Regions from separate parts of the Paenibacillus sp. FW104-T2 genome, predicted to be linked through region 1. Evidence: riboswitches for the same ligand, from Rfam matches in the RefSeq annotation. Region 1 holds a riboswitch; each other region holds the start of a gene.

Evidence for each region. Region 1 has a riboswitch for cyclic di-AMP ahead of AC3WQ3_RS05460 (hypothetical protein). Riboswitches for the same ligand answer to the same signal wherever they lie in the genome.
Region 2: another riboswitch for cyclic di-AMP. It lies ahead of AC3WQ3_RS19695 (NlpC/P60 family protein); the one in region 1 lies ahead of AC3WQ3_RS05460 (hypothetical protein).
Region 3: another riboswitch for cyclic di-AMP. It lies ahead of AC3WQ3_RS25395 (resuscitation-promoting factor); the one in region 1 lies ahead of AC3WQ3_RS05460 (hypothetical protein).

Annotation. Positions count from the first base shown of each region.
Region 1 is NZ_JBYTCE010000003.1:161,906-172,643, forward strand. It holds tRNA gene AC3WQ3_RS05450 (tRNA-Leu) at 227-309, shown strand; gene AC3WQ3_RS05455 (glutathione peroxidase) at 445-921, opposite strand; cyclic di-AMP (ydaO/yuaA leader) riboswitch at 1,290-1,462, shown strand; gene AC3WQ3_RS05460 (hypothetical protein) at 1,581-1,976, shown strand; gene AC3WQ3_RS05465 (HAD family hydrolase) at 2,147-2,830, shown strand; gene AC3WQ3_RS05470 (Nramp family divalent metal transporter) at 2,993-4,288, opposite strand; gene AC3WQ3_RS05475 (organic hydroperoxide resistance protein) at 4,716-5,135, shown strand; gene AC3WQ3_RS05480 (zinc ribbon domain-containing protein) at 5,342-5,587, shown strand; gene AC3WQ3_RS05485 (hypothetical protein) at 5,749-6,027, shown strand; gene AC3WQ3_RS05490 (thiol-disulfide oxidoreductase DCC family protein) at 6,176-6,598, shown strand; gene AC3WQ3_RS05495 (DUF6612 family protein) at 6,694-7,557, shown strand; gene AC3WQ3_RS05500 (VOC family protein) at 7,795-8,178, shown strand; gene AC3WQ3_RS05505 (nucleotide-binding protein) at 8,358-9,578, shown strand; gene AC3WQ3_RS05510 (TadA family conjugal transfer-associated ATPase) at 9,578-10,738, shown strand, end outside.
Region 2 is NZ_JBYTCE010000016.1:65,117-75,854, reverse strand. It holds gene AC3WQ3_RS19715 (helix-turn-helix domain-containing protein) at 1-1,496, opposite strand, end outside; gene AC3WQ3_RS19710 (X2-like carbohydrate binding domain-containing protein) at 1,620-5,516, opposite strand; gene AC3WQ3_RS19705 (alkaline phosphatase family protein) at 6,009-7,613, opposite strand; tRNA gene AC3WQ3_RS19700 (tRNA-Leu) at 7,882-7,966, opposite strand; cyclic di-AMP (ydaO/yuaA leader) riboswitch at 8,328-8,459, shown strand; gene AC3WQ3_RS19695 (NlpC/P60 family protein) at 8,465-8,929, shown strand; gene AC3WQ3_RS19690 (carboxymuconolactone decarboxylase family protein) at 9,009-9,338, opposite strand; gene AC3WQ3_RS19685 (hypothetical protein) at 9,464-9,682, opposite strand; gene AC3WQ3_RS19680 (hypothetical protein) at 9,801-10,130, opposite strand; gene AC3WQ3_RS19675 (xanthine phosphoribosyltransferase) at 10,233-10,738, opposite strand, start outside.
Region 3 is NZ_JBYTCE010000027.1:7,480-18,217, forward strand. It holds gene AC3WQ3_RS25350 (YaaR family protein) at 1-258, shown strand, start outside; gene holB (DNA polymerase III subunit delta') at 268-1,239, shown strand; gene AC3WQ3_RS25360 (PSP1 domain-containing protein) at 1,358-2,158, shown strand; gene yabA (DNA replication initiation control protein YabA) at 2,187-2,555, shown strand; gene AC3WQ3_RS25370 (tRNA1(Val) (adenine(37)-N6)-methyltransferase) at 2,655-3,443, shown strand; gene rsmI (16S rRNA (cytidine(1402)-2'-O)-methyltransferase) at 3,444-4,325, shown strand; gene AC3WQ3_RS25380 (AbrB/MazE/SpoVT family DNA-binding domain-containing protein) at 4,607-4,861, opposite strand; gene AC3WQ3_RS25385 (HD domain-containing protein) at 5,180-6,457, shown strand; gene AC3WQ3_RS25390 (TatD family hydrolase) at 6,768-7,538, shown strand; cyclic di-AMP (ydaO/yuaA leader) riboswitch at 7,781-8,034, shown strand; gene AC3WQ3_RS25395 (resuscitation-promoting factor) at 8,306-9,490, shown strand; gene rnmV (ribonuclease M5) at 9,643-10,188, shown strand; gene rsmA (16S rRNA (adenine(1518)-N(6)/adenine(1519)-N(6))-dimethyltransferase RsmA) at 10,193-10,738, shown strand, end outside.

The DNA of each region.
Region 1 (10,738 bases):
AAAATACAATGTTATGTATATGATATGTTTTCTTGTGAAGAGCTACAATTAAAAATGAAGATGTATAAAAGATTTGAAATTTAATGTATGCAGCAGTCAAAAGATCATGACGATAAAAACCGATATTTGGAGGAAAAACACAGGTGCAAAGTAGTTTTAATAAAAGTGCTTTACTTTTATATTGAGATCCTGTATAATCAATTTTGTTGCCGATTATTTACGACATGCGGTCGTGGTGGAATGGCAGACACGCTATCTTGAGGGGGTAGTGGGCGTATGCCCGTGGAGGTTCGAGTCCTCTCGACCGCATCATATTGTACGACAAGAAGAGGTTTTCCGAATATGGAAAACCTCTTTTTGCGTTTGGAGAAACATAAAAAAGGCCATTCACACAGAACCGGACTTTCTCTGGTTCCATGTTAATTATGGCCTCTCCATGTTGATCTATTTCAGCAGTTTCTCAATATCAGCTTCAATCTGGTCAGGAGTGGTTTTTGGAGCATAACGCTTCACGACCCGTCCGTTCTGATCAACGAGGAATTTGGTGAAGTTCCACTTGATGGCTTTGGATCCGAGCAGTCCCGGTGCCTCTTTTGTCAGGTGCTGAAATAGAGGGTGAGCGCTTGAACCATTAACATCAATTTTCTCAAACATAGGAAAGCTTACACCGTAATTCATCTGGCAGAACTCAGCAATATCGTCGGAAGATCCCGATTCCTGAGCGAATTGGTTGCTTGGGAAACCCAATACTTCAAACTGCCGGTCTTTGAATTTGTTGTAGAGTTCCTGTAAGCCTTCAAATTGCGGGGTCAGACCACATTTGCTTGCCGTATTTACAATCAGCAGCACCTTGTTGCGATAATCGGACATCTCGACTTCCTGGCCCCGAAGGGTATTGACTTTGTAGTCATAAACGGACATGATCAGTCGCCTCCATATCGTATAATGGGTTAATAATTCCTATAGTTATATTATATTGCTTACAATTAGATAATGCAAAACTAATTAAGTAAATTCCTATGTTTACTTACAGATATCTAAAATTACAACCGTTTTTCATAAGGACGAGAATTAGTGAGATTCACAGAGATGGATGGAGAATGGATTGGTTGTAAGCGATATCATTGATATGTAATGCCTTAAATTCGTCCATTCGGTGATCTGACCGGACTTTACACTAACATGTCGCGGGTGTATGATTCATATCGTAATTTCTAATTCAATTAAACTTAACATGAACAACGAAACAAACGATAATATCGCTCTGGTCAATACATGAAACAGGAACGATGTTTTAATCGCTGAGTTTCCATTCATTCATGGGTGGGAAACGGGGGAACCAATCGGAAAGGCTGTCATTGCAGCTAATCCATGGGGTGAATTTTTCGGTGCAAGCCGGAAATAGGGCGACTCTCGCGCCCGAATCCGTCAGCTAACCTCGTAAGCGTTAAAGGGAGAGGCAACAAGCCGTACGCATATTCATGGCGTTTTCGTCATGGGTTATTCAAGAAGCGTTCGGGAGGCCTTGGTCCCCCACGCTTCTTTTTTGTTGTCTTTTCACGCCAAGGGAGGAACGAATGATGGATAATGAGATGATTCTAGTAACAGCACCGAATGAAGCAGGACGCAAGTTTATCAAGCTGTTGATGTACAAAAAAATGCCGTTTGCCGTTCTGACCAACAGTGCAGGGGAAGAACGGAAGCTCCGCAGAATCGGAGTGGAGAACGTCATTCGCATGAATACAGCTGAAGCTCAGAAGTGGTTTCTACCGCAGTCGAGCGTAGGCAACGTTTTTATTTTCGAGAACAGTTTGAACCTGACCTGCCGCTATCTGCAGATCTGCCGTTCCTGGACTTCCAAATCACTATGTGTAATTACGGAACAGAGTCACCCCAAAGGCATTTACCGCGGGATGGGAGCTGACCGCATTGTGTATTCTCTTAATGGAGAAGTTGGCTTCTTGCTTAATGGTTAATGTGATAGCTGCCGATTGATCCGGTGTAAGGTGCCTGTTATAATTGAACTTGTGGAAAAACGGAATTCTGAGGAGACTCATGCATGATGGTGGGTCTTCTTTTTTATTTGAGCATTATTGTACATTGCTGATTTAGAGATTGCGTTCATGGCTAACAAGGAGGAATAGGCGTGCCGGATGTACGGGTGTTAAAATGGTTGTTCTTTGATGTAGGAGATACGCTGGTCGACGAATGGGAGCCGGTAGATGATATTATAGGGCAGTTTGTAAAAGAAGCCTGCTTGCTTGGATATCCGGTGAAAATAGAGGAAGTGCGAGAGATATTTGCCTCCTGTTACCGAAATTATGAGCAGTGGCCCATGAGGGTAGCCATTCGAACGCTAATCAGCGATGAACGTCATAGGGAGCAGATCCAGGAGAAGTTGAAGTTCCGGAAGGAGCTGGAGAAGCCCTTCGCTTCTGCTGACGCGGTGTTGAAGGAATTGTCACACCATTATCGAATCGGGATCATCGCCAATCAGAGTCCAGGGACAGCTGAGCGCCTGGAGAGCTACGGTCTGCGGAGGTACGTGGATGTACTGGCTTGCTCGGCAGAAGAAGGCGTATCGAAGCCGGATCCGGAACTCTACGCTGTGGCTTTGAAGCAGGCGGGATGTGAACCCGAGGAAGCAGTGATGATTGGAGATCGGATGGATAACGATATCATTCCTGCCAAGAAGCTGGGGATGCGAACGATTCGGATTTTGCAGGGCTATGGACGATTTCAGCCTGAGCTTGAGGGCCAAGAGCGTGCAGACTGGACCATCGAAGCCTTGGAGCAGCTTGTTCCACTGCTTGTGCCTTCTGAGGGTTAGTGGAAAAAATTTAAAAGTGATGACTTTCGTGTCATTAAATAAAGGACAAGGCAAGTGCACGGCAAGCTAAAAGGCTGATTCCCTTAAGTATTATACTTAAGGGAATCAGCCTTTTTTAATGAATCTCTGGTAAGAGGAAAACTGTTTTACAGCATATTCAGATTAAAACAGCATGATGGTCTGGAAGATCAGATAAACGTTCAGAACCACAATTACGGCAGCGATGATCCAAGAGATGACTTTGAGCCACAGTTTGTTGGCGAATGCGCCCATGCTTTTTTTGTCACTCGTAAACATCACAAGTGGAATAACAGCAAAAGGCAGCTGCAAGGATAGAATCACCTGGCTCAAAATCAGCAATTCTTCCGTTCCGTGTTCGCCGGCGATAGCCGTCACAATAACGGCAGGGATGATCGCAATTAATCGGGTCACGAGCCGGCGGAGCCAAGCCGGAATCCGAATGTTTAGGAAGCCTTCCATGACAATCTGCCCGGACAGTGTACCTGTAAGCGTAGAGTTCTGACCGGAGGCCAGTAGAGCGACACCAAACAGGATACTTGCAATGGTTGTGCCCAGCAGAGGTGTGAGCAAGTGATAAGCATCTGCAATCTCAGCGACCTGTGTCATGCCTGCGCTGTGAAATACAGCGGCTGACACAATGAGTATGGCGGCGTTTATAAACAGGGCAAGGGTCAAAGCGATTGTTGAATCCATAGTGGAGTAACGAATGGCTTCTCTTTTCCCCTGAGTTGTCTGTTCAATCTGCCGGGTCTGCACGATGGACGAATGCAAGTACAGATTGTGCGGCATAACCGTTGCTCCAATGATTCCGATGGCAATATACAGCATCGCAGGATTCTGTAGTATCTCGGCACTTGGTACAAAGCCGGTGAGTACCCCGCCCATGTCCGGTTTGGCCAGAAACAGGTCAATCCCGAAGCAGAGGGCGATGGTTGCCATCAACACGATGACCAGTGTTTCCAGAGCGCGGAAGCCTTTATTTTGCAGCAAAAGGATAATCAGAACATCCACAGCCGTAATAATGACGCCGTATAACATCGGGATGTTGAACAGAAGCTTCAGTGCGATGGCTGAACCGATGACCTCAGCTAGATCTGTGGCGGCAATAGCTAATTCACACAACACCCAGAGCATAATGACAACCGGCATACTGAACCGTTCGCGGCAAGCTTGGGCCAGATCCCGTCCAGTTACAATACCAAGCTTGCCTGCAAGTGACTGTAATACGACAGCCATCAGGTTTGAGATTAAAATTACGGATAATAGCGTGTAACCGAACTGGGAACCTCCGGCAATATCTGTTGCCCAGTTACCCGGGTCCATATAGCCGACAGCGACCAGATAACCTGGCCCGACAAAGGCGAGGAATTTTTTCCACCAAGCGGCGTTCTTCGGAACCTTCATGGAGCTGTGTGCTTCCCCAAGGGAGGGAGCCATGCCTGCTGCGGCTAATTGCTCAGCTGAAGGAGAATTGAATGGATTTTTTTTACTCATACATGTTCACCTGACTTTTTAATAATAATCGTATTGATCATCCTTATGATGAGAACTGAGCCATTTACTTTTATATGTCTGAAAATATATGTCGTTACTTACATTGTACTCATTCAATAATTTTTGTCTAGTGCAACTTTTATGTAGATGGACAAAATGAGAAGTGGGTGGAGTCAGGCTCTTAGTATATTACCCAACTTCAGAAAATTTACCTGCATATCATAGGTGGCGTTATGCTGATGAAGCCAGATGCATGAAAATGATAAAGATGCAGAAGCTGATGAAGTAACCCAAATTCGTTTCAAATTGAGCCAGAAGTTTAAATTGAATTGTAGGCAGCAAAAATATTGGTGAAAAAGGAGAGATTCTAATGGAAGCTTTATATACAGCAACTGCGACAGTCAAAGGTGGACGTACAGGTTCGGTAACTTCATCGGATGGAGTCCTTAAACATGATCTGAAAATGCCAAAAGAGCTGGGTGGATCCGGCGGTGAAGGTACGAACCCTGAGCAGCTCTTTGCCGCAGGATACGGTGCATGTTACGAAAGTGCTCTTGCCAACGTGGCACGTAAAGCTGGCGTTAAACTGGAAGATGTGACTGTAACAAGTAATGTATCCATTGGAAAAGATCCTGCGGATGACGGATTCCAGTTGTCGGTCCGGCTGGATGTAAGCATGCCGGGTGTGGATCATAGTCAGGCCGAGGATCTGGCTCGCAAAGCTCATGATTTTTGCCCTTATTCCAAAGCGACTCGCGGGAATATTGATGTCGTATTGAACGTGGTGTAAACCGAAAATCCCGCTGAAGTAAAGGGAGAGGTAAATGAAGCAGGCTATCCTAGATACCTGTTGTTTGGTACAAGCCCTGCTGGCTAACGGCAGGGTTTTGTATTTAAAATCAGAAGACATGCAGGAGATTGCAGGTTTAATCGCGTACTCTTTTACATAATTATACTCTTGCTTCATGCCAGGCATCTGAAAAAGGGGGAATGCAAATGAGTATTGAAGAGATGATTGAGCGAAGGTTCGTATGTACGAAATGCCGGGGAACGGATTGCAACATCAAGGAAGTATCCATGTCCGGGGCTGGTCTTAGCAAAATGTTCGACATTCAGCATAATCACTATTTGTTCGTAGCCTGTTCCTCATGTGGTTATGTGGAAGTATTCGACCCCGATGTACTAAAAGGCAAAAAGCAGGGTCAGGTAGGCACGATATTGGATATTCTGTTCGGTGGATAGTGTGGCATAACTTGGTGGGTATGGAATCAATTCAAAATAAGCTGAGAGGTTCGTGCTCCCTGAGTTGACATCGAACTAAAATTTCTTTAATATGACTTAGTACTGAGAAGTGTCATGCAGGGAATATGCAGGAAACAAATTTGAATTGACAGGTGATATCCATGTCTTATAGACCAAGTATTGCAGAATTGCAAGTAGCTAGTAAAAACGAAAAAGACGGATTGTATGAATTTACAATGAAGCTGGTAGATGGCACGCAATGCCGTGTATTCTACTCCAAATCTCCGGAATGGAAGATGACAGCGATCAGCCGTCTGCAGAAGACGCCTTGTCCCGTATGCCGCAAAGATTTCATTTGCAAATGCATGGACCAGTGGGCAGGAGATCTGCATCAACAAATGATTGAAGATCAGTGGATGGAAAAGGCAATTGCTGAGTAATTGCCCAAACAGATACGAGCGTAGGCTTTAGAGCCTGCGCTCTTTTTCTATTCTATTCCTTTGAGTCGTATAAATTTTGGGGATAGCCGAACGTGAAGGTGAAAAGTGGGTAAGTTAATCTAACAGCATAAATGAGGAGGCTTCAATTATGACATCAATTCGAGCGGATGAGCATGAGGGACACCCAATTGTACTCGTGGACGGGGTTTGTCACTTTTGCCAAGGATTAACCAAATGGATTATCAAACGTGATCCGGAAGGGAAATATCATTTTGCATCGCTCCAATCCGATGTAGCCAAGGACTTGCTGAAGAAAGGAAATCTGTCTACAGACAGCATGGATACGTTTGTACTTATCGAAAATGGTCGTTACTATACACGTTCGACAGCTGCACTGCGGCTGGCCAAAGGTCTGAAATTTCCGTATCCATTATTATACGTCTTTATTATTGTGCCCAAATTCATTCGAAATGCCGTATATAACTGGGTAGCCCGTAATCGTTACCGGTGGTTTGGCAAGGACGAAGCGTGTATGCTACCGACACCTGAGATCAAGAATCGGTTTTTGTAAATCTTACTAGAGCAAGCATGCACCACAAACATGATTAATAAAGGAAACATTTGGGTAATGAATACGGATCACATCTATTTTGGGAGGACAAACAGTTGAAGAAGTGGACGACATTCATTATCGGGGCATTATTAGCAGTAAGCCTGACAGCATGCGGTGACGATGCGGATAACAGTACTGCAACGCCGCCGGCTGGCAATGAAGCGACAAACGAGGGGAATACACCTGCAGAGCAGGAAACACAGATCCCTACACTGGAAGAATTGATTACCAAAACGAATGAAGCAGCCAAGGAAATGAAAAGCTTCTCGAGCGATGCAACCATTGATCAAAATTTGAAGCTGGAGGCTGGCGAACAGTCACAGGATCAGCAGGTAAAAACAACAATGAAGATGGATATCATCAAGGATCCAATGATGATCTATCAAGAGATGAACATGGAAATGTCCGGGCAGGAAGCACAAAACGTGAAGCAGTACATTACTTCCGATGCCATCTATTCGCAGGTGGGAGATCAATGGGTTAAAATTCCTGACGATCAAACGAAGCAGCTGATTGAGCAAATGAAATCAACCCTGAACCCCGAAGAGGAATTGGATCAATTCAATAAAATTGCGGAAGATACCAAGATCACCGAAGATGGCGACAATTATGTCATTACCGCAGACGTATCGGGTGATAACGTGAAGGAATTGGCTCAATCCGTCATGGAGCAGAATGGGACGGACGCCCAGACACAAGCGATGCTTGAACAGATGAATATTAAAAGCATGCAAATGAAATATATGGTGAACAAGGAAACGTATCTTCCTGTTGGTACCGACGTGAATATGGTGATGGAGATGGAGCAGGAAGGCCAGAAAATCACCATGGACATGAAGATGACCAGCACCTTCTCCAACCATAACCAGGTAGAAGAGATTATGATTCCACAGGAAGCATTGGACAGCGCGAAATAGGGAGAGATTAAGCTTGCTACAAGCAAAGACATCCCTTTTTGAAATCCATGCAACGTGGTTCTAATTGAAAACATCTTTGATTCAAGTTTGTGTGAACCCAGAGAGGTTCCTGCTTGGATCGAAGGTGTTTTTTTCTCTTTTCTACAACTGGTCAGGAAGCACAAAGGTATAGTATAGTCGTGTAAAACGATTAACTTTTTTTATTAATATCATATGACTTGGAAGGAGAATTACGCGATGATCGAATATGCTCATATACATCATGTTAGCCTGGCAGTGCGTGATCTGGATGTTGCCAAACAATTTTATACCGGACTGCTAGGTATGCAGGAAATTGAACGTCCGCCTTTCCGCTCTACAGGCACATGGTACGCGATTGGCAGTCAGCAGCTGCATCTGCTCCAGCATCCGGAAGGACATACACTGCGTGAGGCGGGAATTGATACGACAGATGGTCACTTTGCCATCTGGGTGAAAAGTCACAACGAAACGATAGCCTGGCTGGAACAGCAGGGAATTGAGTATGAAGCAAGACCGGATAGTGTTGCAGGATTCGCACAGATCTTCATTCTTGACCCGGATCGTAACATTATTGAATTTGATGCACCTTATCAATCATAAGGATGGAAGCATCAGATTGTTAATTGTATAAATCTCTTGCTCGTCCAGAAATTGTATGCTATATTATCCATACATTCATAGCACGTGACGGAAGCACCGTCCATAATCTTGCATAATACATGCGGATCATGGTCGGTGTTTTTTTGTGCTTTTCTACAGGGAGGGAGGAGAAATTGATCGTGCTGAAGGCGGTACTTGCTTCAAAAGACAAGGAGTATGTCAGTGCCTGGCTTGATTTTGTTCAGGGGAGTTCATTTGGTGCAGCAATGCGATTTACCGCCTTTTCACAGTGGGAATCGTTTCAGGAGTACATGCATGAACATGAAGGAAAGGAACAGCCGGATCTGGTTATTGCAGAACCTGAGTTTCTGAATCCCTGGCTGGAAAGTATGGGTGAAAGTCCGGGTGTGCCTTGGCTGCTTCTCAGTGAAGGTCATGAGGAGGTGGCGGAAGATAAGCGCTTAATGAAATATCAACCTCTGCCTGCATTGTTGGATACCGTTCTGAATGCAAGTCGGCAGCCTCGTCGCAAAAAGGTGCACCGTCCAGGACAGCAAACCCTTTCCATTGGAGTGGTGTCAGCTTCGGGAGGAAGCGGCAAGACAGCGGTGGCACTGCATATGACAAAGCAGCTCGGACTGGCAGGCTACGCCGTGCTCTATCTTAATCTGGAGACGCTGGACAGTGTGCTGCCGTTCCTCGAGAAGGGATTATCCCGAAGTGTACAGCGTGTTCCGGATGCTGAAACGGGGCTGTCCCGGCTGTTGTATGATCTCAAGGTCGGGAGGAAGGAATCGGGCAAGCACGGGCAGGTGACTACGCAGGCTCCCTCCAAGGGCATAGATGGTTACGTGCTTCGTCATGATGGACTGAAGGCCGATGTGTTCTGGCCATTAACCAACCGGAAGGAACTGCTGCAGATGTCGTGTGAAGATACGACGGGGCTCGTTCATTATTTGTCCACTTCCGGGCAATACGACGTGCTGATTCTGGATGGAGACTCCGGTTGGGACGAACGCAGTCGAGGCATTTTGAAAGCGGCAGATGCCTTGGTATGGCTGGTTGAAGATGACCTGTCTGCCATGCACCGCTGGGGCCAATGGCTTGCGCATGCTGAGCGGACTGAGCCTGACTTGGTTGAACGTGTACTGGATCGTGCCCGCTTTGTGGTAAACAAATACCGAGACAGCATAGTCAATGCCGTTCCACGACCTGAGCTGCAGCTGGATGCAGTGCTGCCCTATATCCCTTCCTGGAAGCAGCTTCACCAGGAGGAAGTGCTGCTAAGCTCTCCCATATTTCAGCGTGAGGTAAAAAGGCTGTGTGCCATGCTTGTACAGGACGGAGAGGATGATCTGAAGCAGACGGGGCGCCTCCATAAGGGAGAGGGGTGGGCATGATGAGTGATGCATCCCATAGAGTTCTGGACCGGGAAGAACAATTTCAGAACATGCGCCGCGAGGTCAGGGCAGGCCTTGACTTAACGTCTTCAGCCGGGGACAAGGAACTGTGGCAGGGGATTGAGCGCAAGGTGTTATCTGATCCGGAACTGGATGACCTGACATCTGGAGAAAGACATGCGCTGGTGCAGAGGCTGTTTGATTCGTTTCGCGGGTTAGATATTCTTCAACCCCTGGTGGATCATCCTGACATTACGGAGATTATGATTAATAGTCACCGGGAGATCTTTGTCGAGCAGGAAGGGGAAGTTAGCCAAATTCAGCTCGAATTCGAATCCAGAGAACGGCTGGAGGATATTATCCAGATGATCGTCTCCGGGGTGAACCGGATCGTGAATGAGTCTTCTCCCATTGTGGATGCGCGGCTCAAGGACGGTTCGCGGGTCAATATTGTGCTGCCGCCGATTGCGCTAAAAGGTCCTACCATGACGATCCGGAAGTTCCCAAGTGAACCGATGACCATGTCGGACCTGATTGGAAAAGGTGCCTTGCATGAGGAAGCGGCAGAGCTGCTGCAGCAGTTGGTGCGCAGCAAATTCAATATCTTCATCGGGGGCGGGACCGGGTCAGGGAAAACGACCTTTCTGAATGCATTATCACAGTTTATTCCTCCGGATGAACGGATTATTACGATTGAAGATTCCGCCGAGCTGCAGATTGTCACGGTGCCGAATCTGGTGTCGCTGGAGACGCGGAACGCCAATACCGAGGGCAAGGGTGAAATCTCCATTCGGGATCTGATCAAGTCTTCACTACGGATGCGACCCAACCGGATTGTAATCGGAGAGGTGCGTGGGGCAGAGGCGCTTGATATGCTGCAGGCCATGAATACCGGTCATGACGGTTCTTTGTCTACAGGGCATGCCAATAACATCTCGGACATGATCAGCAGATTGGAGACAATGGTACTCAGCGGGGCAGAGCTTCCTATTTCGGTTGTGCGGCAGCAGATCAGCTCAGCAATTGATATCTTCGTTCATCTATCACGGCTGAGAGACCGTTCAAGGCGAGTGACGGAAATCAGTGAAGTCATTGGCATGAAGGACGGGGAAGTACTGCTGAATCCGCTCTTTCGTTTCCAGGAGCGGGATGAAAGGGAA
Region 2 (10,738 bases), on a different contig from region 1:
TCTTCTACGGTGCGTTGTGTATCAGCTTCCTCATCCGTGGAGAAAAACAAAGTGGCTACTTTATCCGATCCCCAATCGGTCATCAGTACATTAACACCAAGCTCGCTCAGCGCCTGCTTCAACAGCAACCGAGAAGCATTTAGTTCATTCAGGATATCAACGTTATCCATGCTGCCATAACCTTTGATCTGAACGAGACCCGCATATCCTGCTCCCTGATGCAAAAGAATATCCGCCTGTTCGGCCGCAGACAGAATCTCGTCACGTGATTTGAATTCACCCGAGATCAGGCGCTTCAAAAAAGCATCCCTTACGAGTGGCAGCTGGCGATTCAATTCTGTCTCGAGCAGCTTGTTCTTGGTGATCATATCCGAGATGTTTCCGCTTAGAAAATCAAACTCATTCCTGGAAGTCTCGTCATCTCGTCCGAATTGCTCCTTCATCACACTTAGCAGTCGATTGATTGGGGCGCTATGACGATAAGCAAGCACCAGTCCTACGAGCAGTCCAATCAGTAGTGTTCCACCTGTAATGAGCATGCTCATCTTCTTGATCTTGTTTGCATTTTCCAGAAGAAGGTCACGCGGAATCCCTGCCTGATATACCCAGCCGTTAGAATCCGATTGCGTAGTGATGACCAAATCATCCTTATAGAACTGACTAACCTTGTTCGGATCGAATTTCGGATCAGAGATCATCTTGGCCATCTCAGGTTCTCCACTGCCCTTCAGCGCAATGGTTCTCCCTTCCGCATCGCTAATGTGAACCCAGCCGCCATATCGGTCCGTCATACTGGACAGCAGTCCTACGATCAACTTCTCATCAATGACGACGACAGCTACCGCCGGCGAGGAATCGTTGAAGCTGTCCAAAGGCAGTGATTGCATATATGTAATGACCGAAGTTTGCTGGCCTCTGCTGACATAGGAGCTGAGCGGCTTAATTTCACTACGATGTGTTTGTTGTAATACTTGCTTCATCCATTCCTCCAGGGACAGATCTGTATAATGAAAATCGGCATAATAATGATTCGGCCTGTAGGAGGAACCCGGGGTAAGAATTAGATTATAATTGGCTAAATAAATATAATAATTTTGCAGGAAATCATTCGTCTGCCCAAATGTCAGCACATTCTCCATGGCTCGCCATATGCCATATACATTCGTTTCGTTATCCCTTTCATTCATTAGGACGTTCAGTTCCTGATTCACGGCAAGCTGTCTGGTGAAGCCTTCGACTTCAGCCATGCGCCGTTCCAATATTTCTTGGCCCTTCTCAAGCTGAGTAACCCCATTCTCAATGGAAATGGATTGCGTTACGGAAATCGAAGTCAGATAAGACATGTAGCCACCTATGCTGGGTATGACCAAAATGATGACATATGAAATGAGAAATTTCCGAAAAACACTGGAATTTCGAATGGGCAGCCCCTCCATCGCCGAGTTGTTGGTAGCGCTATCATAATCACAGATTATATCATTTTTTGGCTTAGTCAAATGTTTTCTTGCTTGTGCAGCAGCTCATGCATTGCGCTTTACTGATGCAGCCCACCCTTTATTAAAATGATTCAGAAAGAAGGGGACCTATATGGTCCCCTTCTCAATTAGCACTATTTTCAGCTATTCAACCCATTGCTCTCCGCCACTTGCAGCAGGCTTCGAACCATGATTAACTGACGCTTCCTCAATATCTTCAAATGCCCAATGGAAAGGTGATACATCCTTCCACTTAGGCTGCGAAACTCCCTTAAGTGGTCCTCTTCCCAGCGCCCGGTTAATGATAACAACGGCTTCCGCTCTTGTCAGCTCAGTATTCGGCCGGAAGGTCCCGTCATTGTAACCTGTCAGAATTCCCAGCCCTTGGGCTTTTTGAATTGCATCCTTAGCCCAATGACTGCCAATATCAGAGAACCCGCTGCCTGGTTTGGTCGTATCCGGAGCCAGGCTCACAGCCAAACTTGCCATCTCTGCACGGGTCAAGGACTGATTCGGTTTAAATGTGCCATCCTTGTAGCCTTGCATCAGTCCCATTTTTGCAACCTTGTCGATTGATGCTGCTGCCCAATGGGAAGAACTCACATCACTGAACGTCACGTCTAATGATGCAGCATCTTTTTCAACGACTTTGGCGAGTATGGCTGCCATCTCTGCACGAGTGATCTTGTTATTCGGTCTAAACAGTCCGTCCTTATAACCGTTAATATATGCCTCATGCCGAGTCGTCTCCGTATTCCCGGAAGGTTCCTCTCCTGCTTCTGTTTCAGGAACCGGAGTAACTGGAGGCTGTACAACAGGAGTTGACGGTCCACCCGGATTGGAAGGTCCAGAAGGATTGCTCGGATTTGTTGGGTTTGTTGGGTTTGTTGGGTTTGTTGGCCCGCTGTCCCCAGCAGCTATCGTAAATTTCAATTGATCCGTGAGCATGAGCTCACCGGACTTTTTGACCGCCTTCAGCGTATGCACACCACTTGTCAGTCCTGTTATGCTGTAGATTTCCTGGCTATTTTTACGTCCCTCACTGTACGTATCAACGGTTTGCACCAGATTTCCGTCGATGTAGATTTCCACCTCACCCTGCTGCGGCCCAGTCGGAGTAATCATACGGATGCCAGTACCTTTGAAGACATACTCAAAGGAATCACCGTTTACAGCCGAATAATGAACATCATTGAGATAATCGCCGCCAAAAACAAAACGGAGGTTCAACGTGCCGAGAGGCTGTGCAGCAAGGTAGGATTTTCTAAGCGTCACCCTATCCCCTGCTACCTCGTAATCGGTTCCCTTTACCAGCTCAAGTGAGCCATTCATAATCTTCTTGAAACTTTCCGGTTCCTGCAAAAGTGTCACTTCAATATCAGTTTGAGCAGATTCAGCTTTGTCAAAAACAGCACTCACCGGCTGAATGATATTTGGGATTTCCACCTTGAGGAAGTCAAGAAGCATGAACCGCCCTGACTTTTTCACGGCTTTAAGCGTATGCAGCCCATCTGGCAGCCCTGAGACACTATAGACCTTTTGCTGCGCCAAACGTCCGTCACGGTAAGCACTTACCGTTTCCTTAAACTCACCATCTACGTAAATATCCATGTCGCCCTGGGACGGATCCACTTCCGTAAAAAACTGAATACCCGTTCCCCTGAATTCATACTCAAAATAATCGCCGTTCTGCTCGGCGTAATGCACATCATCCTTATAGTCGCCAAATGCTCTCCCCGTGCTGCGTGACCAGTTGCCGCTATACTTAATTCCAGGATCGTCATTGTTAATCATCGCGAATCGGATTCCTGAAGTGTCAATAACCTTAATCGCCAGCGTCTGCGGATCCCCCGCGCTAAATACCACGTTAAACTTCGTTGTGCCAACGGGCAGCTGGGTGAGGTATTGTTTCTTGATCGTTAACGTGTTGTCAACGACATCGTAGTCATCTTCGCTGAGATTGCCCCCGTCGTATGTCACACCAGTTAACGTATTACCATTCAGGTTTAACGTGATCTTCACATCCGCCTGCTGATCCACTGCTTTATCAAAGTCTGCAGCGACTGGGCTTATTCCACTGTTCTGCCCACCAGACTCTTTTTCCCTGGTTACCTTGAGTGCATCGAGAAGCATGTATTGGCCCGATGCCTTAACGACCTTCAGGGTATGTGTTCCACTTGGCAGATCTGTTTTGCTGTACAGCACCTGCTGGGCTTCCCTTTCTCCATCGGTATACGCGCTTACCAGTTCTGCCTCACCATTATCGAGAATAATGCTCATGTCCCCCTGCTCTTGATGCTTCTCTGTCAGCAGCTCGATACCTGTACCTGTGAACGTGTATTCAAAATAATCGCCGTCTTTTTCTGTATAATGCACATCGTCATTAAAGTCCCCGAAACTTCTGCCGGTATTCGCATTCCATGAACCTGTGTAATGTATCTCACTGTCGTCATCGTTAACGTAGACCACCTCGGTAACCGTGGTATCCTCTCCAGCAATGGATGGTTCAGCAGCCAGTTCATCTGCTATATTGGAATTGCTCGCTGGATCAGCAGTCGTTCTATCATTGCCTGTGGAATCCTGAATTGCTATAGTCAGGTCCTGTGAACCCTCTAATTGTTCCTTGCCTCCATTTCGCTTCCAATCTCCGGTATAGCGCATGCCTGTATCATCGTCATTCACCGTCGATGTTCCGCTCAGTGCCTTGACTTTCAGCATTCGTGAAGCATGAGGCTCCAATAAACCACTGCTAAATTCCTCGTTAAAGGTACCCAGTTCGGAATGGCTCCACAGGTCACGGACCGATGCAGGTCCTTCCAGACCGATATCGCTCCAATTGACCTTGACCTCAGCACTCCGGTTGCCCAGATTAAACAGAGCCACACTGTACGTTCCATCTCCGTTATTGGCGTACCATACCTGCTGCTGGGTATCCATCGATACCGGATGAGCCGGACGTCCAGCCTGATTGACAGCGATCACTTCATCATTGGTCAGAAGTTCAAGTCCATAGCTATCCAGCCTGGTCATGTCATTCCCTGTATACAACGGTGCAGACGAGATCGCCCAGAATGTCATGGCTGTCTTCCGTTCATCCTTCGTGAGCCCATCCATGGAACCGTTGCCCACGTTTAGCGAGTCAAAATCATTCCACCCGCCAGGGCCTGCATCACGCCACCAAAGCGCAGCGATTGGAAACAATCGTGCAATATTAGCCCACTGCGTTAAACCCACATTGCTGTCGTATGCTTCGACATCCCAGTCAATACGCCAGCCATTGGCGTGTTTTTTCCAGAAATCCACGTAGTTATGGTCCAGTGCCCATGAAAGCTCGAACCAGATATTATGCCTTGCCAAAGCCTTGGACCAAGCCTCCACATCTCCTCGTGCATCCCTGCTCAGATTGTTAATGCCTGATCCTGGTGTCACGCTGTCGAATTTGACAAAGTTAATGCCCCACTCGCCCAGTAGATCTGCGATGGAATCGATGTATTTCTGAGCACATGGATTCGAAAAATCAATCTTGTAGGTATACGCATTCCAAGCATCCATCACGGTAAGCGGCTGATATGCAATATCCTGCATTCGGCAAGTTCCGCCTGTTCCGTAAATCTCGAGGTTTTTATTGTATGCATCAATGGACAATCCGGGAATCAGATAGATCCCGATCTTCTGACCATTGTTATGAACATAGTCGATAACCTCCTGGAATCCGTTCGGATACAGCTCTTGGTTAGGAATCGGTCTTCCGTATTCATCATTATCTCCGTTCCATCCTGCATCAATATTGATATATTCATAGCCATGAGCCTGTAACTTCTCGCGCATGGCATCCGATTGCTTCTTGATGCTCTCCGCTGATGTCCATTTTACGGAAGGGTCATACACCTGCATACTGTAACTGCTCCAGCCCATGTACGGTTTCTCAGCCAATGTTTTCTCCGCCGCTGCTTCAACCACACGACCTTTGGTCCCTGTAAAACCAAACTGAACTGCTGCAAAGATGAACACCAGAAAAACCATCGCCATCCGTTTACCCATTCGCTTCAAATCATCCCTACCCCCTCTGAAATAATGAATTTAAATCCATAATGATAGCGCTTTCCTTACGAGAAAAGAATAGTGGATACGCGATTTCCAGAATAGGTACACTTCGCCTTTTAGCGTACATTTCACCTTGAAAGCAGGGGCATAGCAGGCTAGAAACAGGCATTTCTCCAAATAGCACTGGATCTATACCTTAAAGAAAGTTGGAGTGGCTGCCCTAGGGGATTAACCGATGCCGCAAATGAAGCAATATGGACTGGCGCAAGTTGATGTCATCTATTCGGAAAATGTTATGACGTACAGTATTTATCAACGCAAAAAACCACCAGTATAAACTATACCGATGGTCTTATAATCAACAGATACGATCAGACAACAGCAATTCGAAGTTAAAGAGCATATCAAGGTGGCTTTTCTTGCCTCGTATCGGTGCGACCGAGCTGAATACCTTGAACGAGCTACTCCAGCTGTTTATTTATCAATGCACTATTGGTTTCTTTGAGTCTTTTTGGTCAAAAGGTTAAGCAAATAATCTTTTAAATCCACGATTCGTAAATACTCAGGCTTTTGGTCTGTTCCGCTGATAATCAAGGGAACAAGCGATTCCTGTTTACGAATTGATCCGTGGCCTCCTCCGTCCTTGTGCGTTGGTGAATTGCCACTGGTAAATTCATAGCCCGGTTTGGCCGTGACAACCAAAAATTCACCTTGGTGTGAACGGAGCGAGCTTGACAAGCGTTTCAGGACATCCGGATACTCATCGTATTTCAATGTATGTTTAACCTTGTTTGTGCTTAAGTCCAGTACCTCTTCATCCTGTTCAACCGTCCATGATTGGTTGTATGAATCGGTCAGGTTACCTCCTGATTTAAATCTGAGCTGTTTGCCTGTGGATCCCTGAACTGCGTAATTCCACTCGTTCTCTTTCCAGGAAATAAAGTCAATGCGTGGATCATCCTTTAGCAGGTTTGCTATATCTCTAAGGGAACGGTCCACCTTCAATGAATATATATAGGCCATCGTTTCATTGACGGCAAGGATGAGTTCAGCCTCCTTCGATACAGCATCACCCGGACGCATAATTTTGGCATCTCCCAGCAAAGAGGGCAGATCAATGACCGGATTCTGATCTTCAGGCAGAATACGAGTCATTCCGCTGTCACCCGCAATGATAAGGATGGCATCTTGCAAAGCTTTTTCCGGAGAACCGAATGTTTTCAACACGGATTGAAGCTGCTGATCTAACTCCTTGACTCCACGAAGTCCCGTAGGGCCTTTCTTATGTAACTCCCGGTCTAAATCCGGTAAATAGACAAACAAAAAATCCGGTAATTTATTGGATTGAATTAAATATTTTAAGGCTTCAATCGCAAATTCATTATGAATCCCCATTCGCTTCGTTAGACCATCCGGCAAGTCTTTAATCCCTTGAAACGGATTAGACAAGGCACCCAGGGACATTAAGTCCGGCCCTTTCACATCAATCTCTTTGGGTAAAGAAGCAGCTGCTTGAATCCATTGAGGTATCGACAGCTTTTGAGCGGACATCCCTCTGTATATCAGGCCGTTGATTGAACCCGATTTTAATCCTTGCCGGGCAAGATCCTCATAGATCGTAGGTAAATTCCTGTTCAAATGACTCCCGTTTAAATGGATTAGAGCATCGGTCACTACCGGGTGCACTCCTTGTTTGAGCACTTCCGTCGGGCCGGTTCCGTACATGATCATTTTTTTGTATTCCGCAGAATACCAAGTCAGACCCGGCACACGGTGAAGGTCCGAATATGCACCGGTAAGCAAGGAGCTGTCGATCGTGACGGACATCGTGGGAAAAGAACTGACCAGATTTTTATAATATTGCCCGTTCTTGATCAGAAATTGTAAGACAGGAAGCTCCTGCTTGCTGATTCCTTGGTCGATCGCCTGATACATTAAAGAGTCCACCATCAGGAAAATGACTTTTTTCGCATTGTTACCATTAGCGGAATTTATCCGCATCAAATCCTGTTCTTTAGGTTTCGAGCTCTGACATCCGATAAGCATGGCCAATAACAAAATCCAAGGCAATTTCCGAATCCCTTTTTTCCTCATAGACAATTCACCCCATTTATGTACATTTTGTCTTGAAAATCCTGGGGTTATTCGAGGTGCTTTTTGCCAAGAGGCAATGGGACCTGAAGAAATGCCTATTGTTCAACAATATCCTTTTTCAGCCGGCGCTCCAAACAGAAGCTCGACTTGCATACAGCTATTTTGTTTTTCTCATTTGATGAACTGCAGCATCTATAATGTATTTAAAAAACAAAAAGGTCCCCAATCTGCCAGAAAAAGCAGATCAGAAACCTCATGTATGAATTGATGCGGTCGAGAGGACTCGAACCTCCACGGGGGGTTAGCCCACACGGACCTGAACCGTGCGCGTCTGCCAATTCCGCCACGACCGCATATGGTATATCTCCGAGATAATCTATCGCGGCGACAAGAAATAATATATCATGTGAAATTCAATGTGTCAACAATTAAATGATTTGGTATAAAACTACGATAACCGAAAGTTATAAAATCTGGTCGAGACCTGACTTTCCCTGATGAGAATGAACCGTGCTCTCCTCTAATACTCCAATTTACTTATTTGTCCAATTTCTGTGCTGATGAAACACAAATTACGTTTTTGTCATCATAAATAAACATGGAGAACTACTATTTTTCACAAAAAGTCTTGAATTCCGTTAACATTGCAGAAGGAAGAAAGGTTTGACAATTACGCATTTATGCAATATAGTTTCAAAAGGTTACAAAAACTTAATTATTCATTTGCCGAGTTTCATGTTTGAAAACGGGGGAACCATTTTGGGTGAATTATTCTTATACATAGGAAATATAGGGAACCTTCTACCGAACCCTTAGCTAACTCCGTAGGCATCGAAGGGAGAACATTGATTTTGAAAAAACTGATCATTTCTATTTTTGGCGCAGCCGTTCTATTCACATCTGGTGCAGCAAGCACTGAGGCAAGCAGTATCAACACCGTCGTTAACAACATGACTGGAATTCCTTACAAGTGGGGCGGCACGACGCTGGCCGGGTTTGATTGCTCTGGATTTATGAGATATCTCTTCCAAAAATATAGCATTGATTTGCCACGTACTTCACAGCAGCAGGCCAAGGCGGGTACTCCGGTATCCAAAGCCAATATCCGCACAGGTGATCTGGTATTCTTCAACACTTCAGGCAGCGGCATTTCGCATACAGGCGTATACATCGGGGGCGGACAATTCGCTCATGCTTCCAGCAGCAAAGGTGTCAGCATTACCAAATTATCAAATCCGTATTTCAACACTCGCTACGTTACCGCACGCCGGGTGACTGGACAATTTATGTATAACAAGATGCTAGGAAAAATATAAGTTGGACAAGAAACAGGCTCTGGATCATTCCAGAGCCTGTTTTGCTGTCTAGTTATTCAGCTCACTTGCAGGAGAAACCTTAGTGCAATGCCTTTTGCACACGCATTGCGCCTTGAGACAGCGCGTGACCGCCGCCTACTGCTCCGGCTACCGCAACCGTCTCCATAATCTCCTGATCGGTTGCGCCCTTCGCACGTGCCTCTTCTACGTGGTAAAACGTACATACTTCGTTATTGGCAAACAATCCGATGCCGAGGGCAATCAGCTGCTTGGTTTTGGCATCAATGGCACCTGACTGAAAGCATTCACCCGTAAATTCGTGATACGCTTTGACTACGCCAGGCAATACATCGCTTAATTCTCCAATCTGATCCTTGTAGGCATGTACCTTATCATTCATCAATGTCATGGCTACCCGCACATCCTCTCGGCTGATAAGTTTACGAATTCTCGCTGTACCTATCTTCTCTCCCGAGTGTCGGAATTATGCCAAACCATCCATGGTAATTCCATGCATCCGTCTCCAGAGCGGCTCTATTCATCAGCCGGGCTTTGGCGCGGTTCGCTAAAGAGCTGATAGCGATAGCTGCGGTCCAGCTTGACCACACGTCTGTTCTGGCGACGGATAAGCACCTGTTCCCCATCCCATGCAACGATAATCCCTGTTACATCGTTGGACTCCAAACCATCCCGTACCACTCTTACTTTTTCACCCGATAAGCGCAGTGCATCCAATTCTGCATCACTAATCATGTCTATGGCTCCTATGTTCCAAAATAATTTACAAAAAGAGACCTAAATGAAGAGTCATTTAGGTCTCACGTGACTGTATTGGACTGTTATGTCATTCGAAAAATGTCCCGACTGAAAGTTACCGCTGCGCGTGCTCTTTGCTGTCGTTCTTCTCGAACCAAAAATCAAGCACTTTGGCGGACATCACACGTTCTTCAAGGTACTCCACTTGATGTGGTGTAAATTGTTCTTTCCAAGCGAAGGACAACTCTTCACACAAGCCTACAATGGTCAGCAACTCTGACCAGGCAACATAGCGTTTGTACCAGAAAAATTGAGGATGTTCAATCATATAGGGATAAAGGTCATCAAATTCCGTATGTTTACAATCCAGGGCACGTTCAAAATGAACTTTCGACTCCGCCAGCTTTTCAATAAAAAATTGTTCTGATGCCGGTTGGTTCCCCATGGTGTTGCCTCCTCTCCCTAACATAACCCCATTATAAATGAAATCCGCGGTCATGCAAAGGCATTGTTCAAAAAATAGGCTTTTTCCTTTAAACTGTCACATTTAATTATCGTCGAATTGCACGGTTCCATCATTCAATGAACGAATGCGCACCAAGGCTTCCACCGGAATGCCCTGCTCACGGATCGTACGTGCACCGGCCTGAAAACATTTCTCAACCACGACACCGAATCCGACGAGCTCCGCCCCTGAACGTTCAATGATTTTAATGACACCGCGAGCTGCATCTCCGTTGGCGATAATATCGTCTATAAACAAAATACGGTCGTTCTCATGAATATATTCGCGGGATACCATAATATCGGTTACGATCCCTTTGGTAAAGGAAGGTACGCGTTCACAGTAGGCATCGGGATCTGCCAGAAGTGTCTTTTTTCGACGGGCAAATACGAGCGGCACCCCAAGTTCATGTGCTGCGGCAAAAGCAACCGGAATCCCTGAAGACTCCACCGTGATGACCCGTGTCACTCCACTTTCACGAAAGCGAGCGGCAAACTCGCGGCCCATCTCCATTGTCAGTGCAGGATCAATCTGATGATTCAATAATC
Region 3 (10,738 bases), on a different contig from region 1:
ATGACGATTCGTGAACTGAAAGCATACAAGCAGCTTGTCAAAAGATTTCTGGAAGAAACGGTTCGCCGGGGTGTATCCATGAAAGAGACCAGAGGATGGGATCGGCGGGGCAGAGGCAAAAGATACAAGCTAATTGATGAAATCGACTCTGCGCTGTTATCCATGGCTGATGAACTGCTCGAAACAGAAGAAGGTAAAATCACGTTATTACAACAAGTAGGAGAAATTCGGGGAATGCTTATTAATTTAAGCTTCTGAGGAGGAAGTATGTCCTTTCAACAAATTATGGGTCAGCAGGCAGCCAAGCAGATGTTGCAGAGCAGCTTGAGACGCCAGGCAATCAGCCATGCGTATTTGTTTAGCGGGCCAGCGGGCAGCGGGCAGCTGAAGACAGCGGTCACGTTTGCCAAAGCCATATTCTGTACAGAGCTTGAAGATGATGCCTGCGGACAATGTCTGGAGTGCCGTAAGGTCGAGCATGGTAATCATCCGGATTTAACGATGCTTGCACCAGATGGAAACAATATTAAAATCGATCAGATTCGGGATCTGCAGCGTATTTTCTCATACCGTTCAGAGGCTGGCCATCCCAAAGTTTATATTATAGAACAGGCAGAAAAAATGACCGTACAGGCGGCGAATAGTCTGCTGAAGTTCCTGGAAGAGCCGCAGGTGCCTGCGGTAGGAATTCTGATTACGGACAATGGTCAAGCCATGCTTCCGACTATCCGTTCACGCTCACAGCTTGTTCCTTTCAGTGCACTAAATCCGGAGGAAATGCTGCAAGCTTTGATTGCGGAGGGGCATCCGGCCAATCTTGCACGTTCAGCGGTTCATTTGGCGTCAGGACTCGAATCATGTAGAGAAATTCTCCAGCAGAATTGGTTTGCAGAAATTAGAAACGTAATGTTACAATTAGGGAAGGAGTCCCTGGGCAGAGGCAGCACATCATTAATCTCTGCACAGCAGAAGCTTTTTAAAACCGGACTCTCAGAACATCTGGATATTATGCTTAGTCTATTCCATTTATGGTTTAGGGATATGCTGTATGTCCAGCACGGTAGGCATGAACATATCGTTTTTATAGATCAGTTGGACATGCTGTCTCAATTGGCTAATACTCGCAGCACGGAGCAGTGGGTGTCCTATATGGATTTGGCCGCAGCATGCAGAAAAAAATTGCGTTTCAACGTCAATGGCCAGCTTTGTCTGGAGCAATTTTTGATCGGTTTGGCATAAGGCTGGGGAGAGGACAGTTTTTGTTCCATTCATATGCAAACGGTTATTACTTCGGAGGGTTCCCTAAGAAGACAGGGCTTCAGACGAAGTGGGATTGGCTTACAAGGGGGTTAATTTTTTGTATAGTGTAGTGGGTGTCCGTTTCAAAAAAGCGGGCAAAATTTATTACTTCGATCCCCTGGACCTTCCCATTCAGAAAGAAAACTGCGTTATCGTGGAGACAGCGCGGGGGGTAGAGTACGGTAAGGTAGTTGTTGGCAAGAAGGAAGTAAGCGAGTCCGATGTGGTGCTGCCACTCAAAAAGGTCATTCGGGTTGCGGGAGATACAGATGCCCGTGTGGTGGATGAGAACAAGCGGGCAGCCAAAGAAGCATTCGGTACTTGTTTAAATAAAATCAAAGACCATGGCCTCAAGATGAAGCTGGTCGATGTGGAATTTACGTTTGATCGCAACAAGATCATTTTTTATTTTACAGCTGAAGGAAGAGTGGATTTCCGGGAGCTGGTTAAGGATCTGGCAAGCATTTTTCGGACACGGATCGAGCTGCGGCAGATTGGTGTACGGGATGAGGCCAAGATGCTTGGAGGAATCGGACCTTGCGGCCGTGTATTATGCTGTTCTTCCTGGCTGGGAGACTTTGAGCCGGTATCCATCAAGATGGCCAAAGATCAGAGCCTGTCACTGAATCCGACGAAAATTTCAGGGTTGTGCGGAAGACTCATGTGCTGTCTGAAATTTGAGCATGATAACTATGAAAGTGTGAGAGAAGAACTGCCGGCTGTAGGCAAGTTGGTCGTCACCTCTATGGGTGAAGGGAAAGTTGTCGGCATCAATGCCGGTAATCGCACAGTCCATGTTCAACTGTTCGACATCAGTAAAGTCAAAGAACTTCCGCTGGATGACGTCGTTATCAAGTAAACCATAAAGGTTGCTTCGGGGTGGAAACTTGGAAAAGAAAAATCTGTTTACGCACATTCATGAAATGGAAACCCAATTGGGTCAGTTGCACAGTGATTTAGGAGAGTTAAAAATGATTGTCAAAGAGCTGCTTGAAGATAATCAGCGGCTTACGATTGAGAATGAGCAGCTACGCAAACTGCTCAAGCGTGAGGCTCCGGTAGATCTGCCTGTTTCATCTGCACTGGCTCCAGCTGCTAGACCGGCAGGTCCGGCTACAGGTGAAGATGTGGTAGGTGAAGGATATGATAATCTGGCCCGGCTGTATCACGAAGGATTCCATATCTGCAATGTCTATTACGGACATTTGCGGACGGAAGGCGATTGTCTGTTCTGCCTGTCTTTTTTGAATAAATGAAGTGACCGTAGGGAAGATCCCCTACGGTTTTTTTTCAAGGTTATAGACCTAAACTAAAGCTAAAATGCGATATAGAGTACCGGAGGATGAACGTATCATATGACAGCCAATGAAGCTAAAGAAGTAATTTTGCATGAATCAGAACGGATTGATGATCTGCTCTCTCATGATTTGAGAATCATCCAAAGTGATGAAGTATTCAGTTTTTCCATGGACGCCGTATTGCTAGCCCGGTTTGCTTCTGTTCCTAAACGAGGCCGTGTACTCGATTTATGTACGGGGAATGGGGTTGTTCCCATTCTGCTGACAACGCGTACGCAGGCCACCCTGGAAGGAATCGAGATTCAGCCAAGGCTGGCTGATATGGCACGGAGAAGCGTGAAGCTGAATGCTCTGGACCAATGGATCACAATTCATGAAGGCGACCTGCGGGAACTGGTGAAACAGACAGGACATGCTGTGTATGACGCGATTACTGTGAATCCGCCATATATGCCGCTGAATGGAAGTGACCTTAAAATGAATACACACCAAGCCATGGCACGTCATGAGTTGGGATGTACATTGGAGGAAGTGATTCAGGCATGCAATCGTCTCGTGCGTAATGGAGGAAAGGTATCCATGGTTCACCGCCCTCAACGGCTCGGAGAGATTATCTCTCTGATGAGGGAGTACAAGCTTGAGCCGAAGCGGATCCGAATGGTACATCCACGTGCTCACCTTGAAGCCAATATGGTGTTAATCGAAGCGCTGAAGGATGGCAAACCCGAAGTGCGCATGCTTCCGCCCCTCATTGTCTACAATGAAGAAGGAACCTACTGTGATGAAATTATGGATATTTATTACGGATCACGACAACCAACGGGTATTACGGAAGGAGGAGTGTAAGTGACTTTGCACATTCAAAAAAGCTATGCGGAAGCCCATGATGGTCGGGGTAAGTTATATTTAGTTGGAACACCGATTGGGAATTTGGATGATATGACATTTCGAGCAATTAAGACATTGCAGAGTTGTGATATCATTGCGGCAGAAGATACAAGGCAAACCCGAAAGCTGCTCACTCATTTTGAGATCACCCCTTCCATGTTATTTAGTTATCATGAACATAATAAGGCGGCAAGTGGCCCTGAACTGATACGCTATATAATAGAAGGAAAAAATTTGGCACTGGTCAGCGATGCTGGTCTGCCGGCCATTTCAGACCCGGGTTCTGATCTGGTACAACTAGCAATTGAGGCAGGAATTCATGTTATTCCGATTCCGGGTGCCAATGCAGCATTGTCTGCTCTAATTGTATCCGGACTACCGACGGAACGCTTCACGTTCGGCGGCTTTTTGCCGCGCGAGAAAAAGGATATGCGAAAAGTGCTGGAGGGTTTTGACGAATCTAACGGTACGTTGTTGTTTTATGAGTCACCGCATCGTATTCGCAAAACGTTGGTCAATTTGGAAGAGATTCTGGGGGATCGTTCGGTTGTGCTGGCTCGTGAGCTGACGAAGCGACATGAGGAATTTGCACGAGGCACGGTTCGCGAGTGCATAGACTGGCTGGAGGAACATCCGGCGCTTGGAGAGTACTGTTTGCTTGTAGAAGGCATTAAGGAACAGGAGCGTAAAGCAGAGCGTGAAGCCTGGTGGCAGCCATTGTCCCTGGAGGACCACGTCAGCCATTATGAAGGCGAAGGACTTCACCGCAAAGATGCGATGAAAAAAACAGCAGCGGACCGAGGGTTAACGAAACGTGATGTATATAACGCGCTGATCTAATCCTCTGCATGATCCAAACATACGGTGAAATAGGAGAACATAACCTGAAAAGTTTCTTATTGGAAACCTTAGCGAAATATAAAAAAGTCCGAGGCGGTGCAAAAATATTTTTTTGATTTTTCACCGCTTTCCTAGTTATGGATGAGCTGCATCAGGATTTGTCCCAAATGGGGTAATAAAAAAAAGACCTTCCAACGGTGGGGTTCACACCGGGAAGGCAAGTAAGGAATATAAAAAGGTTAGAATTAACAATTCAATAAGTCCATTATACCTGAAATTTCTTATTTTGTCACAGGTGCAGGAATTTCGGAAATACATTCGTTACAAACGATTTTACCTTTGAAGTATGTAACGTTCTCAGCGTTACCACAGAAGATACAAGCTGGCTCGTATTTTTTCAACATGATGCGCTCACCGTCAACATAGATTTCCAGAGCATCTTTTTCACCGATACCCAGTGTACGGCGCAATTCGATTGGAATAACTACCCGTCCCAGTTCGTCTACTTTTCTAACAATACCTGTTGATTTCATCATTATAATCAGTGCTCCTCTCAGCTACTTATCTTTGTCATTATTCGACATTATTTTATGTTTTATGATACTCATCATACCAACGATTCCCAAAACAGTCAACCTTAAAATTAGCTTAAAATTAAGGCTGTTTTGGATAAGATTACGGGTGGCAAGGGGTTAAGAGCGATTTTTCATATTTAAACATCAATGTCAGCTTTGTCGATTTGGAAAACATTAAAAGTACCTTATTCGACAAAATTCGTCATTGTATGTCGAATAACCGGGCTGGTTAGGGCTAAAAGCGACAAACACAACTCAAAAACAAGGGAGCGAAGCGACATGGAACAGCGTTTAACCGAAGAGAAAGTGTTTAAAGATCCGGTACATAATTATATTCATGTGCAAGATCCGATCATATGGCAGTTGATCAATACCCCCGAGTTTCAGCGCTTACGACGGATCCGTCAGTTGGGAACATCCTATCTCACTTTTCACGGTGCTGAACACAGCCGGTTTTCACACTCATTGGGCGTTTACGAAATTACACGGAAGATTATCTCTCAATTTGAAAGAAGTCACTACTCCGATTGGCCTAAGGAAGAAAAAGCCGTTGCACTCTGCGCTGCTTTATTGCATGACTTGGGTCACGGGCCATTCTCTCACTCCATTGAAGAAGCCTTTGACATGAACCATGAGGACTGGACCTGCCGAATTATCCTTGGGGATACCGAAGTGGGGGCGATCCTGAGACGGGTTGCTCCCGATTTCCCGGAGAAGGTGGCATCTGTTATTCAGAAAACATATGAAAAGCCAATCGTCGTGAATTTGGTCACTAGCCCACTTGATGCAGACCGGATGGACTATTTGCTTCGGGATGCATACTTTACAGGTGTAAACTACGGAACCATCGACCTTGACCGCATCCTGCGAATGCTTCGTCCTTATCACGGGAGAATTGTAGTCAAGGAATCCGGTATGCATGCCGTAGAAGACTATTTGATGTCACGATACCAGATGTACTGGCAGATTTACTTCCATCCGGTGACCCGAAGCTCCGAAATTATCCTGAGACAAATATTTAAGCGTGCAAAAGAGCTGGTGAAGCAGGGGTTCCAATTCCGTTTCATGCTGGAGCCACTGCCGCAGCTGTTTGACGGAGTGCTCACTGTTGATGAATATCTGCAATTGGATGAGGCTCTAATACAGACCACATTCATGCAGTGGCGTAAAGAGAACGATTCTGTTCTGAGCGAGTTATGCGAACGTTTTATGGATCGCAGGCTGTATAAGTATGTAGAGGTTGAACAGATCGATGTGGAAACGATTGAAGAAATTCGAGTTGCCTTTGCCAAAGCCGGTCTTCATCCGGAATATGATCTAGAAATTGATTTTCCGACGGATCTTCCGTATGATGTTTTTCGTCCGGATGAATCGACAGACAAACAGATTCTGCTGCTGGATCGACAGGACAAGTTGCATGAATTGTCCGAGGTTTCGGACATCGTCCGTTCAATCAGTGGAATACATCGTGGTAAGCATCATCTGTACTATCCGCAAAACAAGGTGGACGCCATCATTCACGAGCTGCCTTCTCATATCCGCCCATACTTCTCATGATCATGAAGTGAGCCGTGAAGAGCAAAAAATTTACAAATTAGCTATGACAGAAAGAATTTCTATTTCGAGATATTATCATGATACAGTAATCTGCTTTAATGGAGAGTATATGTAGATCGACATAATTTTGTAATGTACACTTTTTTTGAACAAGTTTAGGTGAGAAGGGCTTCTATATATAGTAGAAATTAAATTTGGAAAATCCACATGTTGTACTCTGAAAAATCAATGATGATGATAAAATGGGTGCATTTTATAGGATTTTGATCGGGATAGAAAACAGTTATTCGACAGGAAGGGAGAAATACAAATGATGTTATTCGACACACATACACACCTGGATGCACCGCAATTCGACGAGGACCGCGAGGAGATGATTCAACGTGCTGTAGACGCCGGGGTTGGCCGTATGATCAATGTCGGTTTCAACCGGGAGACCATTCCATCCACGATGAAGCTTGCCGAAACGTATGATTTTATATATGCTGCGGTAGGCTGGCATCCTCAGGATGCCATTACGATGCAGGAGGGCGATCTCGAGTGGATTGCGTCTCTGTGCAAACATGAAAAAGTCGTTGCCATAGGCGAGATTGGCCTGGATTATTATTGGGACACTTCACCCAAGGATGTGCAGCATCGTGTATTAAGACAACAGATCGGACTGGCTCGTGAACTTAACATGCCTATTGTCATTCATAATCGCGATGCTCATGAGGATATTGTCAAAATTTTGCGTGAAGAGAAAGCTGGACAAGTCGGGGGTGTCATGCACTCTTTCTCAGGAAGCTGGGAAACGGCAAAACTCTGTCTTGATCTAGGGTTCCATCTATCCTTCGGTGGACCAATTACGTTCAAAAATGCCAAGCAGCCGAAAGAGGTACTGGCGAAGGTACCGATGGACCGATTTTTCATTGAAACCGACTCCCCATATCTTACACCACATCCTTATCGTGGAAAACGAAATGAAACAGCGCATGTACGTCTGGTTGCAGAAGCAGCTGCGGAAATTAAAGGCATTTCGGTAGAGGAAATTGCTGCAATAACGACCAAAAATGCCATGGAACGATTTGGAATTCGTTAAAAAACGAAGCAAATGCGGTGAAAAAGAGAGGTAGACGGAGCGAATTTGCTTTTTGATCCAAATAAATGAAGAATATTACAATATTTTAACCAAATATTTAGAAAAACGTACTTGAACAACGCTTTACAACATGCATCGAAACAGGATATCATCTTTTCAGTGAATTGTTGTGCGGAAAATTGGACAGATGTTCGGGGGATGAACAAAGGGACACTTTCCGATGACACAACAATACTTTTCATGAACCGATCTCGCTGAGTCTCCGTTAACGGAGAGCGGGGGAACCAATAGGGCTTAAACATCAGTGTAAGCAGCTGATGCGCATCGTTCGCTGACCCAAAAGCAGCGGATGCATTTGCGAAGCACTATTTGATTTCTTCTTTGGGTCTCGGGGTGAATTCAAGGGCATCCGCCATGAGCGGGTGACCGGAGATAGGGCGGCTCTCTTTCGCCCGAACCCGACAGCTAACCTCGCAAGCGGAAAAAGAGAGGCAACCTCGTGCATGAATTTCCGATATTCAAAATCATTCGGAAGCCACGAAAGAGTTCCTCTTACACTCTTTCTTTGGCTTTTTTGTTTTTGAATAAAAGAAACAAGGTCATCATACGGTAAGAATTCAGGTGGTGACATCATGTTGCGAAGAGTGGTTCATGGTGCAGAACCGGTCATTGAGATATCGATCAGTTCTGTAGAAAATTTGGTATAGTCGCGTCAAAGACATCATGCATTAACTTTAGACGGCGAGGCTATGAAGGAGGACGGAGAAGTGGGCACATTCCAACCAGAAGAGACCCATGAGTCACGATCATCCAGTAAGTCTTACGCGTTGCGGTGGAAGCATGAGAACATGCGTCAAATGGCACTGATCGCTATTTTCTCAATCGCGCTTACAATCATGATCTTGTTAGTCGTTTACGGTCAAGCCGGGAAACAAATTTCGCTGGTTATTGATGGCAAAGCTCAAGCGGTAGAGACTCGTACAGGAATGCTTCAAGAAATGCTGGAGGAGCAATCAATCACAGTCAGCCCCCACGATGAGGTATCCATGCCTTTGAACGGGGCAATCGCAGATGGAGACCGCATTGTTATTGAGCGGGCCGTTCCAGTCAACATTACGGCAGACGGAGACACCAAGACTCTGTATACAACCGATTCATCGGTAGAAGATGCAATTCAGAAATCTGGAATTGAAGTTGCCAGTGAGGATAAGGTTTATCCTGCGCTCGCAACACCAATCAAGGCAGATATGAAAATTCGCGTAGTGCGTGTAACAAAGCGTACAGTGGAAGTGGAACAGCCGATTGCGTACAAAGTAATCAAAACGGCTGACCCTAGCTTGTACAAAGGTGACAATCGCGTCATCGTAAACGGCAAAGAAGGTACACTTGTACAGCATATCGAAAAGGTGTTTCAGGATGGAGAGCTAGTCTCCAAAAAGATGGTGGGCAAATCGGTATCGACCAACCGTGTCGATAAAGTTATTGCTGTCGGAACCAAAGCAAAACCTGTTGTGAAGCAGCCGGAGATTCAGACGGTATCGGCCCAAACCTCCACAGCAAAGAAAGCAACGACAACGAACTCGAAGAAAACCGCTGCATCAGGCAGCAAAGTGATTACCGTCTCAGGCACTTCTTTTAAATATTCCAAAGTACTTAAAAATGTATCGATGACCGCTTACTCTTCTGAGGAGCCTGGCATTGGTACAAAAACAGCTTCCGGTACCCGGGTAACTGAAGGACGGACCATTGCGGTCGATCCAAAAGTGATTCCGATCGGCTGGTGGGTGTACATTGAGGGCCTCGGCTTCCGTCGTGCGGAAGATACCGGCGGCGCCATTAAAGGCAACAAAATCGATGTATATTATGACAGTGTAAAGCATGCCCTGAATTTCGGACGTAAGAAAGGCAAGACGGTATATGTGATCGGTCCGGTGAAGCCGGAAGCGAACTAAAATCGTTTTACTTTGAAATGGGAATGCTATAAAATAGTTGCATGAATGAATCATGCGGAATATGCGGCGGTGGAGTCTGAATAGGCTCGCCGCCGTTTGGCAGAGAAGAGGATATTCCTCTTCTTTTTGCGTTAGAAAGGAAGAAATGGAACATGATAAAAGAAGTCATTGTGGTAGAAGGACGGGACGATACCGTCGCCATCCGGCGGGCTGTTGAGGCAGACACCATTGAGACCGGCGGATCAGCCATCAATCAGCGAATCCTGAAGCGAATTGCACTGGCACAGGAGAGACGCGGCGTGATTGTTTTAACAGACCCGGATCATGCCGGTGAGCGCATTCGCAAAATCATTGCGAATAAGGTCCCAGGCTGCAAGCATGCTTTTATTCCGGAAGCGGATGCAACCCGTAAAGGGGATATCGGGGTCGAGAATGCCTCACCTGAGGCAATCCGCCATGCGCTGGAGCGTGTGCATACCTCGTATGAGGGTATGCCGAGCCAGATCGATTGGGAGGACTTGATTGCAGCAGGACTGATTGTGCACCCGCAGGCAGCCGCAAGACGTATGGAGATGGGGAATCTGCTGGGCATCGGTTACTGCAACGGAAAGCAGTTCCACAAGCGGCTGGGTGTATTCCAAATTAGCCGGGAAGAGTTTTCTGCAGCATTATCGCAAATTGAACGTGAAGGATTGTGAGCGTATGAATGGCATGGATGAGACTTTGGAAATTGCAACACCCAAGCGAACGAAAGAGATAATTCAGAGACACGGTTTCTCCTTTAAAAAAAGTCTAGGTCAGAACTTTCTAATTGATCAGAATATATTGAACAAAATTGTAAGTGCAGCGGATCTGGACGAGTCCAAGGGCGCACTCGAAATCGGCCCGGGAATTGGGGCACTTACGGAGAGACTGGCCCGAGCAGCCGGCCCTGTAACGGCTGTGGAAATCGATCAGCGTTTGTTACCGATCCTTGGAGAAGTAATGGAGCCTTATCCCAACGTTCGGATACAGCACGGCGATGTGCTGAAGCTGGACTTGGCAGAGCTTTTCCGCACAGACTTTGCTAGTGTGAGCAAGGTGAGTGTTGTAGCCAATCTGCCGTACTATGTGACGACTCCGATTATGATGAAACTGCTGGAAGAGAAACTGCCAGTAGACAGCATTGTCGTTATGATTCAGAAGGAAGTAGCAGAACGTATGGCAGCTGCACCCGGCTCAAAAGACTACGGAAGTCTGAGCATTGCG